One region of the Macrococcus sp. CoH-51_TC_04 genome, then DNA from elsewhere that is predicted to be linked to it. Evidence: riboswitches for the same ligand, from Rfam matches in the RefSeq annotation. Region 1 holds a riboswitch; each other region holds the start of a gene.
What was found. Region 1 has a riboswitch for S-adenosylmethionine ahead of ACZ2V4_RS06185 (O-acetylhomoserine aminocarboxypropyltransferase/cysteine synthase family protein). Riboswitches for the same ligand answer to the same signal wherever they lie in the genome.
Positions count from the first base shown of each region.

Region 2: linked by a shared signal. The riboswitch ahead of ACZ2V4_RS03870 (hypothetical protein) and the one ahead of ACZ2V4_RS06185 (O-acetylhomoserine aminocarboxypropyltransferase/cysteine synthase family protein) in region 1 are both predicted to bind S-adenosylmethionine.
Region 3: linked by a shared signal. The riboswitch ahead of ACZ2V4_RS07820 (MetQ/NlpA family ABC transporter substrate-binding protein) and the one ahead of ACZ2V4_RS06185 (O-acetylhomoserine aminocarboxypropyltransferase/cysteine synthase family protein) in region 1 are both predicted to bind S-adenosylmethionine.
Region 4: linked by a shared signal. The riboswitch ahead of ACZ2V4_RS07060 (hypothetical protein) and the one ahead of ACZ2V4_RS06185 (O-acetylhomoserine aminocarboxypropyltransferase/cysteine synthase family protein) in region 1 are both predicted to bind S-adenosylmethionine.

Region 1 covers NZ_JBVGOY010000005.1:28,222-31,367, reverse strand. The annotation lists gene ACZ2V4_RS06200 (thioredoxin family protein) at 1-142, shown strand, start outside; gene ACZ2V4_RS06195 (hypothetical protein) at 247-765, opposite strand; gene ACZ2V4_RS06190 (catalase family protein) at 927-1,709, shown strand; SAM riboswitch class I at 1,784-1,879, shown strand; gene ACZ2V4_RS06185 (O-acetylhomoserine aminocarboxypropyltransferase/cysteine synthase family protein) at 1,943-3,146, shown strand, end outside.
Region 2 covers NZ_JBVGOY010000002.1:187,065-190,210, reverse strand. The annotation lists gene ACZ2V4_RS03880 (hypothetical protein) at 1-173, shown strand, start outside; gene ACZ2V4_RS03875 (zinc-dependent alcohol dehydrogenase) at 353-1,504, shown strand; gene ACZ2V4_RS03870 (hypothetical protein) at 1,571-1,792, opposite strand; SAM riboswitch class I at 1,866-1,967, opposite strand; gene ACZ2V4_RS03865 (hypothetical protein) at 2,066-2,596, shown strand; gene ACZ2V4_RS03860 (hypothetical protein) at 2,720-2,968, opposite strand; gene ACZ2V4_RS03855 (hypothetical protein) at 2,965-3,146, opposite strand, start outside.
Region 3 covers NZ_JBVGOY010000007.1:51,925-55,070, reverse strand. The annotation lists gene ACZ2V4_RS07835 (MutS-related protein) at 1-739, shown strand, start outside; gene ACZ2V4_RS07830 (helix-turn-helix transcriptional regulator) at 830-1,039, shown strand; gene ACZ2V4_RS07825 (hypothetical protein) at 1,032-1,529, shown strand; SAM riboswitch class I at 1,612-1,714, shown strand; gene ACZ2V4_RS07820 (MetQ/NlpA family ABC transporter substrate-binding protein) at 1,800-2,618, shown strand; gene ACZ2V4_RS07815 (lactate/malate family dehydrogenase) at 2,619-3,146, shown strand, end outside.
Region 4 covers NZ_JBVGOY010000006.1:52,013-55,158, forward strand. The annotation lists gene ACZ2V4_RS07055 (LysM peptidoglycan-binding domain-containing protein) at 156-1,190, shown strand; gene ACZ2V4_RS07060 (hypothetical protein) at 1,229-1,495, opposite strand; SAM riboswitch class I at 1,564-1,663, opposite strand; gene ACZ2V4_RS07065 (thermonuclease family protein) at 1,706-2,323, opposite strand; gene ACZ2V4_RS07070 (YeiH family protein) at 2,462-3,146, shown strand, end outside.

The DNA of each region.
Region 1 (3,146 bases):
AGAAGCTGCGGGCCAGCTCAGTTTATTTTCTTCACCTGTCGTCATTTTATTTAATCATGAGAAAGAGTACCATCGACAAGCTCGTATTATCGATTTTGATATGCTAAAGCTACGTATCAATCAACTACTTCAAGAATATTAATTACCTTTACTCCATCTATCATTGAACCTGAACGATGCAGAAATAATATTTTCTGCATCGCTCAGGTTATTTAATAGCGTATATGCCCTTCTTATAATCGTACTCTATTCTACCTGGAACGCCACTTCTATACTATCGTCTACAAAAGAATGTCTGATACTATCTGCAAATGGGTTATCAAGTGGTGTGCCTACATAAATATGCACTTTATTCTCACCTATTTTTATACTGTCCTTAATCGGTTGCATCCCATCATATGTTTTTATTCTAATATCAGCAAGCTCTAGTTTATACTTCCCATTTTCCGGTACAACAAAAGCAAACCCTGAGTATGTCTGCTTATTTTCTTTGTATGAAACTTGTATAACATAAAATGGTGTCTTCCATTTTTTATTCGGCGTATAGATTGCGGATACAAGATCATCACTTTTAATCACATCGTTCACCAATGCCTTTTGCGCTTCTTCCATAGAATTGTAGGTGCCTTTTTCTATCGCCTTAATTTCTTTCGTCTTCACTTCATGTTGCGCTGTATCCTGCGGTAATTTCTGCCATACAATCAGTGAAAATAAAATAATTGCTAGTAAACATCCAAACACCAATACTTTCTGGTGGTTATTCATATAGATTCCCCCTAACATTTAACATCTCTTAATACCATTATATCGAAAAACAAGAGATAAAGTAAGCGTTTTCAAATATGTTTGAGGAATAAAAATTTGTATGTAGTATTATATATTTAAAATATGGATAAACATATTAAAAATAACAAGCAGGTGACTTTATGGATAACGCTACTTTTATCGTTGATACAATTGAACGCTATGCAACTACAACACGAGGTGCTAAAAGAGCACATGCTAAAGGAAACCAATATATAGGGAAACTACAGTTAAATGAGATGGGAAAACGGATATTCAATTTAGACGATACACAATTAGATGTGATTGTCAGACTTTCAGACGCACCTCCCAATAGAAATGTACCTTCTAATCTAGTACCACTTAAAGGACTTGCGTTGCATATTAAGCAGGCACATATTAATCTTGTGATGGTAACATTTCCGTACTTCCCCTGGACAAAAGAGGTCTCTATAGTGAAAATCGCTCAATACATACATGCCATTCATAAAAGTGAAAGTAAATTATTGAAAATTAATTTATTAAGACATTTATTAAAAATTGAAGATTTCAATAAGCATCTTATGAAGTTTATTCTTAATCAACCGATCAAGACAACTATGAATCAAACATTTCATAACTTACATTATTTTAAATACAATGAACAATTTATAAGATTTCATGCACGTAAGAAGTACAATCAAATAACATTATATGCCGAAATTTATGATGAGATTAAACCGATTTCAGAATTACGGAAAGACGCTGTTATTGAAGAAATTGCTCATATTGAACTTACATCCGAAACAAGCGAAACATATACTACGTTCGACCCGTTGCAAACTGGATCACTGGATGCTGTCTATGACGAAATATTAAATTTACGTTCAGAGATGTATAAAATATCAAATCAACATAGAAACGAAGAAGGCATAACCTTAGAATAAAATATTTTAAAAATTCAAATTATAGTTTGACAATTTTTAAAATGCGTTATATTATACTAATTAACAATTTCATATGCTTATCCAGAGTGGTGGAGGGACTGGCCCTATGAAACCCGGCAACCTATTAATTTAGGTGCTAATTCCAGCAGGTATATCCTGAAAGATAAGGTATTTTATGAGTCTATCTTTTAGGTAGACTCTTTTTTTATATTAATTTACGAGGAGGTCATCATATGACAAATTCATTCCATTTTGAAACCATTCAGGTTCACGCCGGCCATTCAGTTGATAGTGCATCTCATTCACGTGCTGTGCCTATCTACCAAACTTCTTCTTTCGTGTTTGATGACACGGAGCATGCTGCTAATTTATTCGGTTTGAAAGAAGCAGGTAATATTTATTCAAGATTGACTAATCCTACAAACGCAGTCTTAGAAGAACGTGTTGCCCAGCTTGAAGGAGGCGTTGCTGCTGTGGCAGTATCTTCGGGCATGGCCGCAATTACGTATGCAATCTTAGCACTTGCATCAAGTGGAGATCATATCGTTTCATCTGCATCACTATATGGCGGGACACATACATTATTCAGTCACACTTTACCGAAATATGGTATTGAGGTTGATATCGTAGACACTTCAAATATCGACAATATTAGAAATGCTATTAAAGGTAATACTAAAGCTATCTTTATTGAAACGATTGGTAATCCTGAAGGTAATATCGAAGACTTCGAACAACTGTCAGCCATCGCAAAGTCAGCAGATATTCCACTGATTGTAGATAACACATTTGCTTCCCCTTATTTATTCCGTCCAATTGAACACGGTGCTCATATCGTTGTGCATTCAGCCACTAAATTTATTGGTGGACATGGTAATTCTATCGGCGGAATTATAGTAGATGGTGGGAACTTTAATTGGGATAACGGCAAATTTAAAGGGCTTTCTGCACCTGATGCATCATATCATAACTTAGTATTTACAGAAGCCTTTAAAGACGCTGCATATGCTGCTAAGATTCGTACTACATTATTACGAGATACTGGCGCATCACTTTCACCATTTAATGCTTTCTTACTAATCCAAGGACTTGAAACACTTTCCTTACGCGTAGAAAGACATGTAGAAAATGCTCAGAAAGTAGCAGAGTATCTTGAATCACATCCAAAAGTTGCATGGGTGAAATATGCCGGATTATCTTCAAGCAAATACTTTAACTTAAAACAAAAGTATTTACCTAATGGTGCTGGATCTATTTTTACATTTGGTGTTACTGGAGGTTATGAAGCTGGTAAGAAGTTCATTGAATCACTAGAATTATTTTCATTGCTTGCAAATGTCGGCGATGCTAAATCACTAGTAATACACCCTGCAAGTACCACGCATGCACAATTGACTGACAGCGAGCAACTTGAAGCTGGTGTTCGACCAGAAACCA
Region 2 (3,146 bases), on a different contig from region 1:
CCGAGAGAAATAATAACTGGCCACCAAAGCACCATGGTGAACATAATCCTGCTGGCCGCACGGGTAATACTGATTTTGATGCACCGGGTCTAAAGGGGAGAGAAGACGAAACTTATGAAAAAGCGGCCTTTGGTGGAGCGGATTTTAATGATGCTAGGAATTTAAAGAAATAAAGATATTATGATAGTAACAGTAATCCTTACTTTTAAATTTTCTTACTTACTCCGCCACCGTCTCTCTTCTATTGTATGCTTGCTTAGGCATACACTTTCATAAAATACATGTTTTGAAATATGTAAAAGAGGTATATAGTAACAGATTCAAAATTTGTACTAGATGGGGGTTTCTATATATGAAAGCAGTAACTTATCAAGGACACAAGAAGATGGTAACGAAAGAAGTCGAAGATGCTAAGATTATCGAATCCACTGATGCGATTATTAAGATAACAGCTTCAGGTATTTGTGGATCAGATTTACATTTATATCACCAAGGTGATTTATTCATGGAACCTGGTTTTGTTATCGGACATGAACCTATGGGGATTGTCGAAGAAGTAGGTAAGGATGTAAAGAACCTGAAGAAGGGTGATCGTGTCGTTATTCCTTTTAATATTGGCTGTGGTGAATGTTTCTACTGTCAGCATGACATGGAATCTCAATGTGATAATTCTAATGAGACGCCTGCTAACTGGAAGTTAGATAACGGCGGATTATTTGGTTTCGGTAACCTTCATGGCAATCATTGGGGTGGACAGGCAGAGTATTTAAGAGTACCACATGCTGACTTCTCTTCATTTAAGGTGCCAGATAATAACTTAAAGGATGAGCAGGTATTATTCTTATCAGACGTTGCACCTACTGCATACTGGAGTGTAGAACATGCAGGCGTTAAACCAGGAGACACTGTAATTGTGTTAGGTTGTGGTCCTATTGGATTAATGGCACAGAAGTTCGCAAAATTAAAAGGTGCTGAAAGAGTTATTGCAATCGATAATGTACAACACCGTCTTGATCATGCGAAAAAGTATAACGGTGCTGAAGTGTATAACTTTGATGAAGAGAAAGAAATTGGAAAGTTGCTTAAAGAAAAGACACAAGGTGGCGCAGATGTTGTCATTGACTGTGTAGGTATGGACGGGCAACAATCAAGTCCAGAACCGAAGTTATCAAGACGTTCTCAGCAACGTGGCACAATTAGCCCGATCATTACAGCTGCTGAATCTGTAAGAAAATTTGGTACAATCCAGCTTACCGGAATCTACGGTACTCCTGCAGATAATTTCCCGCTTGATCTGATCTTTAACCGTAACGTTAGGGTGACAAGTGGACAAGCACCTGTAATTCACTTGATGCCTAAACTCTATCAGATGATTAAAGACGAAGTATTTGATCCTACAGAGATCATCACCCATACTTTCCCGCTAGAAAAAGCTGATGAAGCTTATAAAGTATTCGATAAGAAGAAAGACAACAATATCAAAGTTATACTTAAGCCTGAATAGATGATAGCAAGCGTTTAAATATAGAAGGAAATCTCAGTGATGATCAATCACTGAGATTTCCTTTTTCTATATATGCTCTATCGTAATCTTTAGGCCCTCTACGACAAACTCTATTTTCTTCTCTCGTTCTTTACTGACGGAAGGAAGCTGGTGCTCTGTTTCGATTTCTCTAAGTTCACGTTCCAGCTCATTGATCTTGCCGACCTTATGCATATTAGAAGCATAGGAATTCGGCTTTCTCTTTCTTACCTCATACAATTCTGCTAATACATCTGCTCTTGTTCTCATACAAAACACTCCTTATAAAATGATTACAATAAAAATAAGCTCATCTTAAAGTAAGAAGAGCTTTGTTAAGAACTTCTTATCTTTCAAGATTACATCTTGTTGGAATTAGCACAGTGCATAAGCCTGCTGCTGAGGTTTCATAGGGCCAAGTCCCTCCACCTACTCTAAATAAGATACGAGCTATTTTTTTGTATATTTATTATAACATACTTTGCTAAAGTTGAAAAATATATATATTATTAAAATATGGATTATAGTGGAAGGAGTGACACCATGTCATCTATTATTAGTGCTGGATATGATATTTTAAATAAACAGTTGTCGCCATTCATGCAGTTTAAGAATCAACATCGCGTGAGGTTTTACGAATCGCGTTTAACGTATTTTAAATATCGAAGATTAGTGGGTCATATCTTTGGTGGAGATGTTAATTTATTATATTTATCAAGTGCCTACAATAAATGTAATTTCAGGTTATGGACAGTATTGAATATTTCAAATTATCAGGAATATAAGATAGAACAGAAGCACTATGATCTAGTAGTGATGATGGCGAATATTAATCATCTGAGTCAATCAGATGCGGTAAACTATATCAAATATACGAAAGTTAAAGAAAACCATCCATTTATCAGTTATTTGTATAACGAGCAGACTTTCATTAGACTCAGTCCATTCTATATTGATATCATCTCTGAAGATACATCAGTCATTGAATGGATCAAGCGTGAGTTTGAACGAGAATATGCACACGACTTCGATATAAATGAAGTGATATCGGAAGCAGAGTGGTATGGTAAGTAACGAATAAGACAATTAAAATTATAATCGCATAGAGTATAATTGTACTCTATATCGTGTCTGGCATTATTGCGTGGATATATGTGAAAAATAACCATCCCATAAATAATTTATGGGATGGTTATTTTAATTCATACGTTGTGTAAATATTAATATAAATATTAAAAGTAACAGCAATGAATATAAAAAGGCTTTACCTGTATGTTTTTCCAGCGTTGCTTTATAAAGCAGTGTAGTCACTAAACCAACTGCTGCAATGTCCATAACATATTCAAACACAGGGATAAATATTTTAATTATTAAACCAAGTCCTAATAACCCTAGGAATATATTTTGTACCATTTCAATTTTATTTTTCTTTTGCTCTTCAATCATTCCGGAACCTTCTTTCTAATATAGAATATATATACAAACACGCTTAAGAAGAAGTAGTAAAATGCACATACACCGAGGCCATCGACATATGCTTCTGATAAACTTCTATTTCCTGTCGCTGCAAATATCAAGCTGCCAGCGACCCAAACGATGGATATGATTATAAAGTTGAATAAGA
Region 3 (3,146 bases), on a different contig from region 1:
ACAAGCAGATGCAAGTTATAGTACTGCTTTATGGCGAACAACATTACCATATTACGCTATTCCTGAAGCGGCTGAAGAAAAAGTGCTTGAAGCGGAGGAAGTGTATCACCCGTTACTTGATCGTGCTGTAGCGAATGATTTTAAGTATAAGCATTCTGTACTGTTAACAGGATCTAATGCCTCGGGGAAATCTACGTTTATGAAAACGATGGCGATAAATTTAGTAATGGCTCAAGGTCTGAATACATCGACAAGTGAAAGATTTGTGTATCAACCAGGAATCATAGCCACTTCAATGAATTTAGAAGATAGTTTAGCGAAAGGTGATAGTTACTTTATCGCAGAAATTAAATCAGTAAAGCGCCTCTTAGAAGTGCTTAAATTGACATTACCGACGTATATATTCATTGATGAAATATTGCGCGGAACGAATACGAAAGAACGCATTGCTTCAGCAACTGCAATACTAGACTATTTGAATTTACATCAAAACAGTTTATTATTTGCAGCGACACATGATATTGAATTAACTGAGATACTGACACACTTTGATTTTTATTACTTTAAAGAAACACTGACTGAAGATAATGATATAACATTTGACTATACAATCAGAAAAGGTGTTACAACGACTTCGAATGCAATAGAACTTATGCGTATTCACAATTATCCAGAAAGTATATATAACCAGGCAAAAACGCAGCTTAAACAATTAGAACAACTGAATGTAGGGACTTAAGCACCGGATAAGCGGTGCTTTTTATTATATATGTTAAAAATACTTTACATAATGTTAAGTATAATGTACATTAGTGGTGAGGTGAACAACATGCTAAAGTCTCATTTAAAGGAGTACCGCGCTAAATTTAATATAAATCAAAGTGAGTTAGCGAAAAGAGTTGGTGTAACAAGACAGACGATTGGTTTTATCGAAAAAGGTACGATTTCACCGTCTATCACGTTAGTGTTAAAGATTTGTCATGTATTTCAATGTAAAGTTGAAGATCTTTTTGAATTGGAGGATATTGAAGATGAATGAACAACAATTTAAAAGAATTTATCCGTTATTTAATCTAGTCTGTATTGTGTGTATTGGATTACTGATTATCCCACTGAGTATGGTTATGCGTTATACGATTAATGAAGGTGATGTATTGTTTTCTGTTCATATCAACCCATACAAGTATGGTGATATGTTTTTGTACTTTATCATTGCGACAGTGATAATTAATATGATATTGATGGCTGTAAGTACAATATTTCTCGTATGGGCAAAGAAAAAGTTTAGAAAAATTAATTTAGTTCCTGAGATTAATGATCACGATGAAGGAATGAGTTTTGTGACATATGAATCGATGAAACGTTCTTATACTTGGTTGAGCATACTGTTACCGTTATTTACAGCTGTTATATTTTTAGTTCCAGATAATTTTGTGACCAAACCCATTGTACTAGGTATATTGCTGTTTATGTCTGTAATTATGTGTTTAACGTATTATGTTAGAAATAGAAAGTTATTAAAGGATTAAAATAGAATTTTCAAAATATTCATTGACATCATTAAGATGTTTAATTATGATAGTAATCAATAAATAAAACAAAATATTTTAACTCTTATCCAGAGAGGTGGAGGGACAGGCCCTATGAAACCTCGGCAGCAGATTCTTAATGAACACTGTGCCAATTCCTGCAACGTAAGTTGTAAAGATGAGACGAGACTATACAGCGATTTATCCTGTGGACTTGTTCTTGTCCACGGGATTTTTTATTTGAGTTAAAAAATTAGGAGGAAACTATGCATGAGAAAAGTATTAGGTTTAATTAGTGCAGTCATATTATCTGCATCTTTAGCAGGCTGTAGCTCAACTGAAAAAGAAGAGGATAAGAAGATTGTTGTTGCAGCTTCCCCTGCACCGCATGGAGAAGTTGTTAAACATGCAGCGGTTGCGATGAAGAAAAAAGGATATGACGTAGAAGTTAAGATTGTCAATGACTATAAAGTACCGAATAAGTTACTGCAAGAAGGCGATGTTGATGCTAACTTATTCCAGCATGTGCCATACTTGAAAGCTGAGAAAAAGACGCATCATTATGATATTGAAGAAGTAGGGAAAGTGTTCACTACGCCTATGGGGGTTTATAGTAAGAAGTATAAGAACTTAGATGAAATTCCATCTGGCTCTGAAATCTTCGTATCAAGTAATCCGGCTGAAGAAGGGCGTTTCTTATCATTCTTTGTCAATAAAGGTGTGATTAAGCTGAAAAAAGGCGTAAAGATTGAAGATGCATACTTTACTGATATCGTTGAAAATAAAAAGAATCTAAAGTTTAATAACAAACAAAGCGCAGAATTCTTACCGAAGACGTATCGTAATGGTGAAGGGGCTGCAGTAATTATGAATTCTAACTACGCAATTGATAATGGGATTACACCGCATAAAGATGCCATCGCGTTAGAGGATGAATCTTCACCATTTGCAAATATTCTTGCTGTTAAAAAAGGCCATAAGAATGACAAGAAGTTTCAGGATTTGATTGAAGTACTTCAGTCTCAAGATATGAAAGATTATATTAATAAGGAATTCAACAAAGACGTCATTCCATATGGAGGGAAGTAGATGAAGCTAGGAATCATTGGTGTTGGACGTGTGGGCAGTCAAGTGCTGACTGACGTACAGTATTTGAACGTATTTAACGAGATTGTCTTGATTGATAGTGACGAAAATGTTGCGACTGGAGAGGCAATGGATCATTTGCACAGTCAAGGTATTGGTGTCACGAATCATATCAATATTTATGCGGGAACATATAAGGATTTAAAGGATGCGGATGTTATCGTTATAGCGGCCAGTACAAAGACAGATACATCAATTCCAGATCGCACTGCGCTAGCAAAGGCGAATACAGTGATTATTAAAGAAATCACTACACGTATCGGTGAAGTAACGACCGATGCCTTGCTTGTTATTATTTCCAATCCTGTCGATGCGATGACGTACATCGCTTCAAAGTATTATCCGGAGAGTAAAGTGATAGGTACTGGTACGTTATTAGAAACTTCACGTTTTAAAACTTTAATTGCAAATCATTACAACATTGACCCTAAAAGTGTTGAAGGGTTTGTGATAGGAGAGCATGGAGCACAT
Region 4 (3,146 bases), on a different contig from region 1:
TTCAAAGCTAAATGTTTTAATAGGTATATGTGCTAAAATAGTTCGTTTTTGGAGAAAACTTTAAAATTGAAAGGAAACTGTAATATTATGCATATATATTTTGTGTAATAATATAAATATCTTATTTTTTAACAATTATTATACGGAGGACTTGTATGAAGAAGAAATTAACTTTCGCTGCTATAACAGCTACAGCCGCCGCATCAGCTTATTCTTACCAAGCAGACGCAGCGGAACACAGAGTCAAAGCTGGGGAATCACTATGGTCTATTGCCAATCAATATAACACATCAGTTGCTCAACTTAAGACACTGAACAACTTGTCTTCAAATTTGATTTTTCCGAATCAATCATTACAAGTATCAAGATCTGTAAGCAATACAAGACCAACTACTGTACAAACAGTGAATCGTCCTGCAGTACAGAGTGGTGGGAAGATACATACTGTAGTATCTGGAGATAGCTTATCTTTGATAGCGTATCGTTACAATACATCTGTAAATGAACTTATGCGTCTGAATAATTTAACAGGATACTTAATTTTTCCTGGGCAAAGACTTAAAGTATCTGGAACTACAACGACAACGGCAGTATCCACAACAAGGCCAATTGCAGTGACAAGTAATGCAACATCCCATGTTGTGAAGCCTGGTGAGTATTTATCTTTAATTGCTAATCGTTATGGCATCACCGTTGCACAACTTAAATCATTGAATGGTCTGACATCAGATTTAATATTTCCGAATCAGAGATTAGTTGTTAAAGGTAATGGAGTACAAAGCACACCTACTGTGCGTCCGGTAGCATCACATGCGCCTGTTTCAACTACAGTTACCAATTTCGTTACACCGGTATTTGCACATTCTAATTTATATGATAACGGACAATGTACATGGTACGTGTTTAATAAACGAGCATCCATGGGAAAAGGAATTTCTACTTATTGGTGGCATGCACGTAATTGGGCAAATGGTGCGATTAAAGACGGTTATACTGTAAATAAAACGCCGGCCTATGGTGCGATTGCACAAACGTCTGATGGATATTATGGACATGTTGCTTTTGTTGAAAGAGTAAACGCAGATGGCACGATTCTTGTTTCAGAGATGAACTATGCAACGGGTGTAGGGGTGATTGGTTACCGTACGCTTAATCAATGGCAAGTATCAAGATATGTATTTATACATTAAAAAAGAGATAGCGTCTGCTATCTCTTATTTTATTCTGCTTAGGAAATACTGTGAAGTGCTTGATACTTATCGATGAGTTGTTTTTCGATTCGTGCGAGTTCGATATGTAACGATTTGATTTCATGGCGTAATAGAAATTCATCGTTACGTGCATCTGCCTCATCATACTGATCATTACCGAGTTGGCGTTTCAGTTCTTTTATTTTGTTTGTTCGTGCAATGCTCGCTGCATAACTAGTTGGTGTAATGCTGTTCCATTTTGTGAGTTCCTGCTTTAATGCTCTATAATCTTCTAAATTTCTCATGATTAACGCTCCCTTTTTATTGTATTGAAGATAAAAAAACAACGCCTCCTATAAGAAGCGTTGTAAGGTTCTTATAGTCGGATTACTCCGCAGGAATTAGCACCGTGTTCTTGCGAACCGGTTGCTGAGATATCATTGGGCCTGTCCCTCAATCTCTCTTTATAAGAATGCGTTATTTAATTATTTTCTATTCCATTATAACATATTTTCTTATGATGTGAAGGCGGACTTTATTCCTTTGATTAATCCATCTATCGCTGCATCTAGTATGCGATGCAGTGATTCTCTAATCTTCAGCATAATATCTGTCTCTTGCTGTCTTTCTTCTTTAGTAGAATTAAAACCTTCTCCGTCAACGTTCACATATCCTTTAAGAGACCATATTTTTAAACTTTCAGCTTTGGCCTTTCGTTCTGCCGCCAGCATTCGATTTAAATAATCTTTCTGTTGATACACATAGCCGACTCGAGCGTATCCTTGTCTGACCAGCTGTTCATTAATCATTGTATTACCACAGTAAAGATAGACTAACTCTCTCCCGTATCGATCTTTCTTCCCTTTTGTGTCGTATTGGACACTAAGATCGCAAGTCTTTACAAGTGATTCTGTATAACGTGCCGCTTCAAGAGCATATGGCTGAACGGGTGTATTTGGTTTTTTTGACTCAGGCGTATCAATGAGTAATAGACGGACTGTCTTTTTGCGGTTATTAATTTTCAATGAAACTGTGTCTCCATCAATAGCACGATCGAAGGTCGCCGGTACCTTTGGCATATCACTTTGAAAGGATGAAAAGTTTAATGTGAGAAACAATAATAATAAATTCAATTTAAAACCTCGTTTTTAGCAATATCCTTTAATTATAAACAAACATACGTTCGTAATCAATAGGTATAATGAATTCGTGCTTTAGATATCATCACATGTTAGATATAATAGACTCAACTAGAAAGTGGAGGCGATGTGATGAAGGTTAAAGGAGTGTTTTTGTGTCTATTGGTCGCACTGATTGCCACATACTTGGGTTATATTTTCCCGTTAGTTGGTAGTATGATCTTCAGTATTATTATTGGTATAATCATAGGCAATTTAATAAATACAGCACCTTATGAAGAAGGTATTAAGTATAGTGGTAAGAAGTTACTTCAATACGGCATTATTCTGATGGGATTTACGCTTAGTTTTAAAGCAGCATTGAGTCTAGGTGCATCATCCTTTCCACTCATCATCACGAGCATCGCTGCCGCTTTAAGTGTGGGTGTTTTAGTGGGCAAGTTATTTGGTGTTAATCAGCGTTTAAGTACTTTAATTGGCGTAGGCACAGCAATTTGTGGGGGATCAGCAATTGCAGCAGTAAGTCCAATAATTAAAGCGAAAGATGAAGAGATTGCATTTTCTATTGCTACAATTTTCCTATTTAACATTATTGCAGTATTTGTCTTTCCGACAGTCGGTCACTGGTTACAATTTAGTGATACAGGCTTTGGATATTTTGCCGGTACAGCGATAAACGATACGAGTAGTGTAGTTGCAGCAGGTTATGCATTTAGTGAGGATGCTGGAGATACAGCAACGGTCGTCAAACTTGTACGTGCACTTATGATAGTACCGATTTGTTTAATATTCGCATTATTGCAGGCAGGTCAATCTT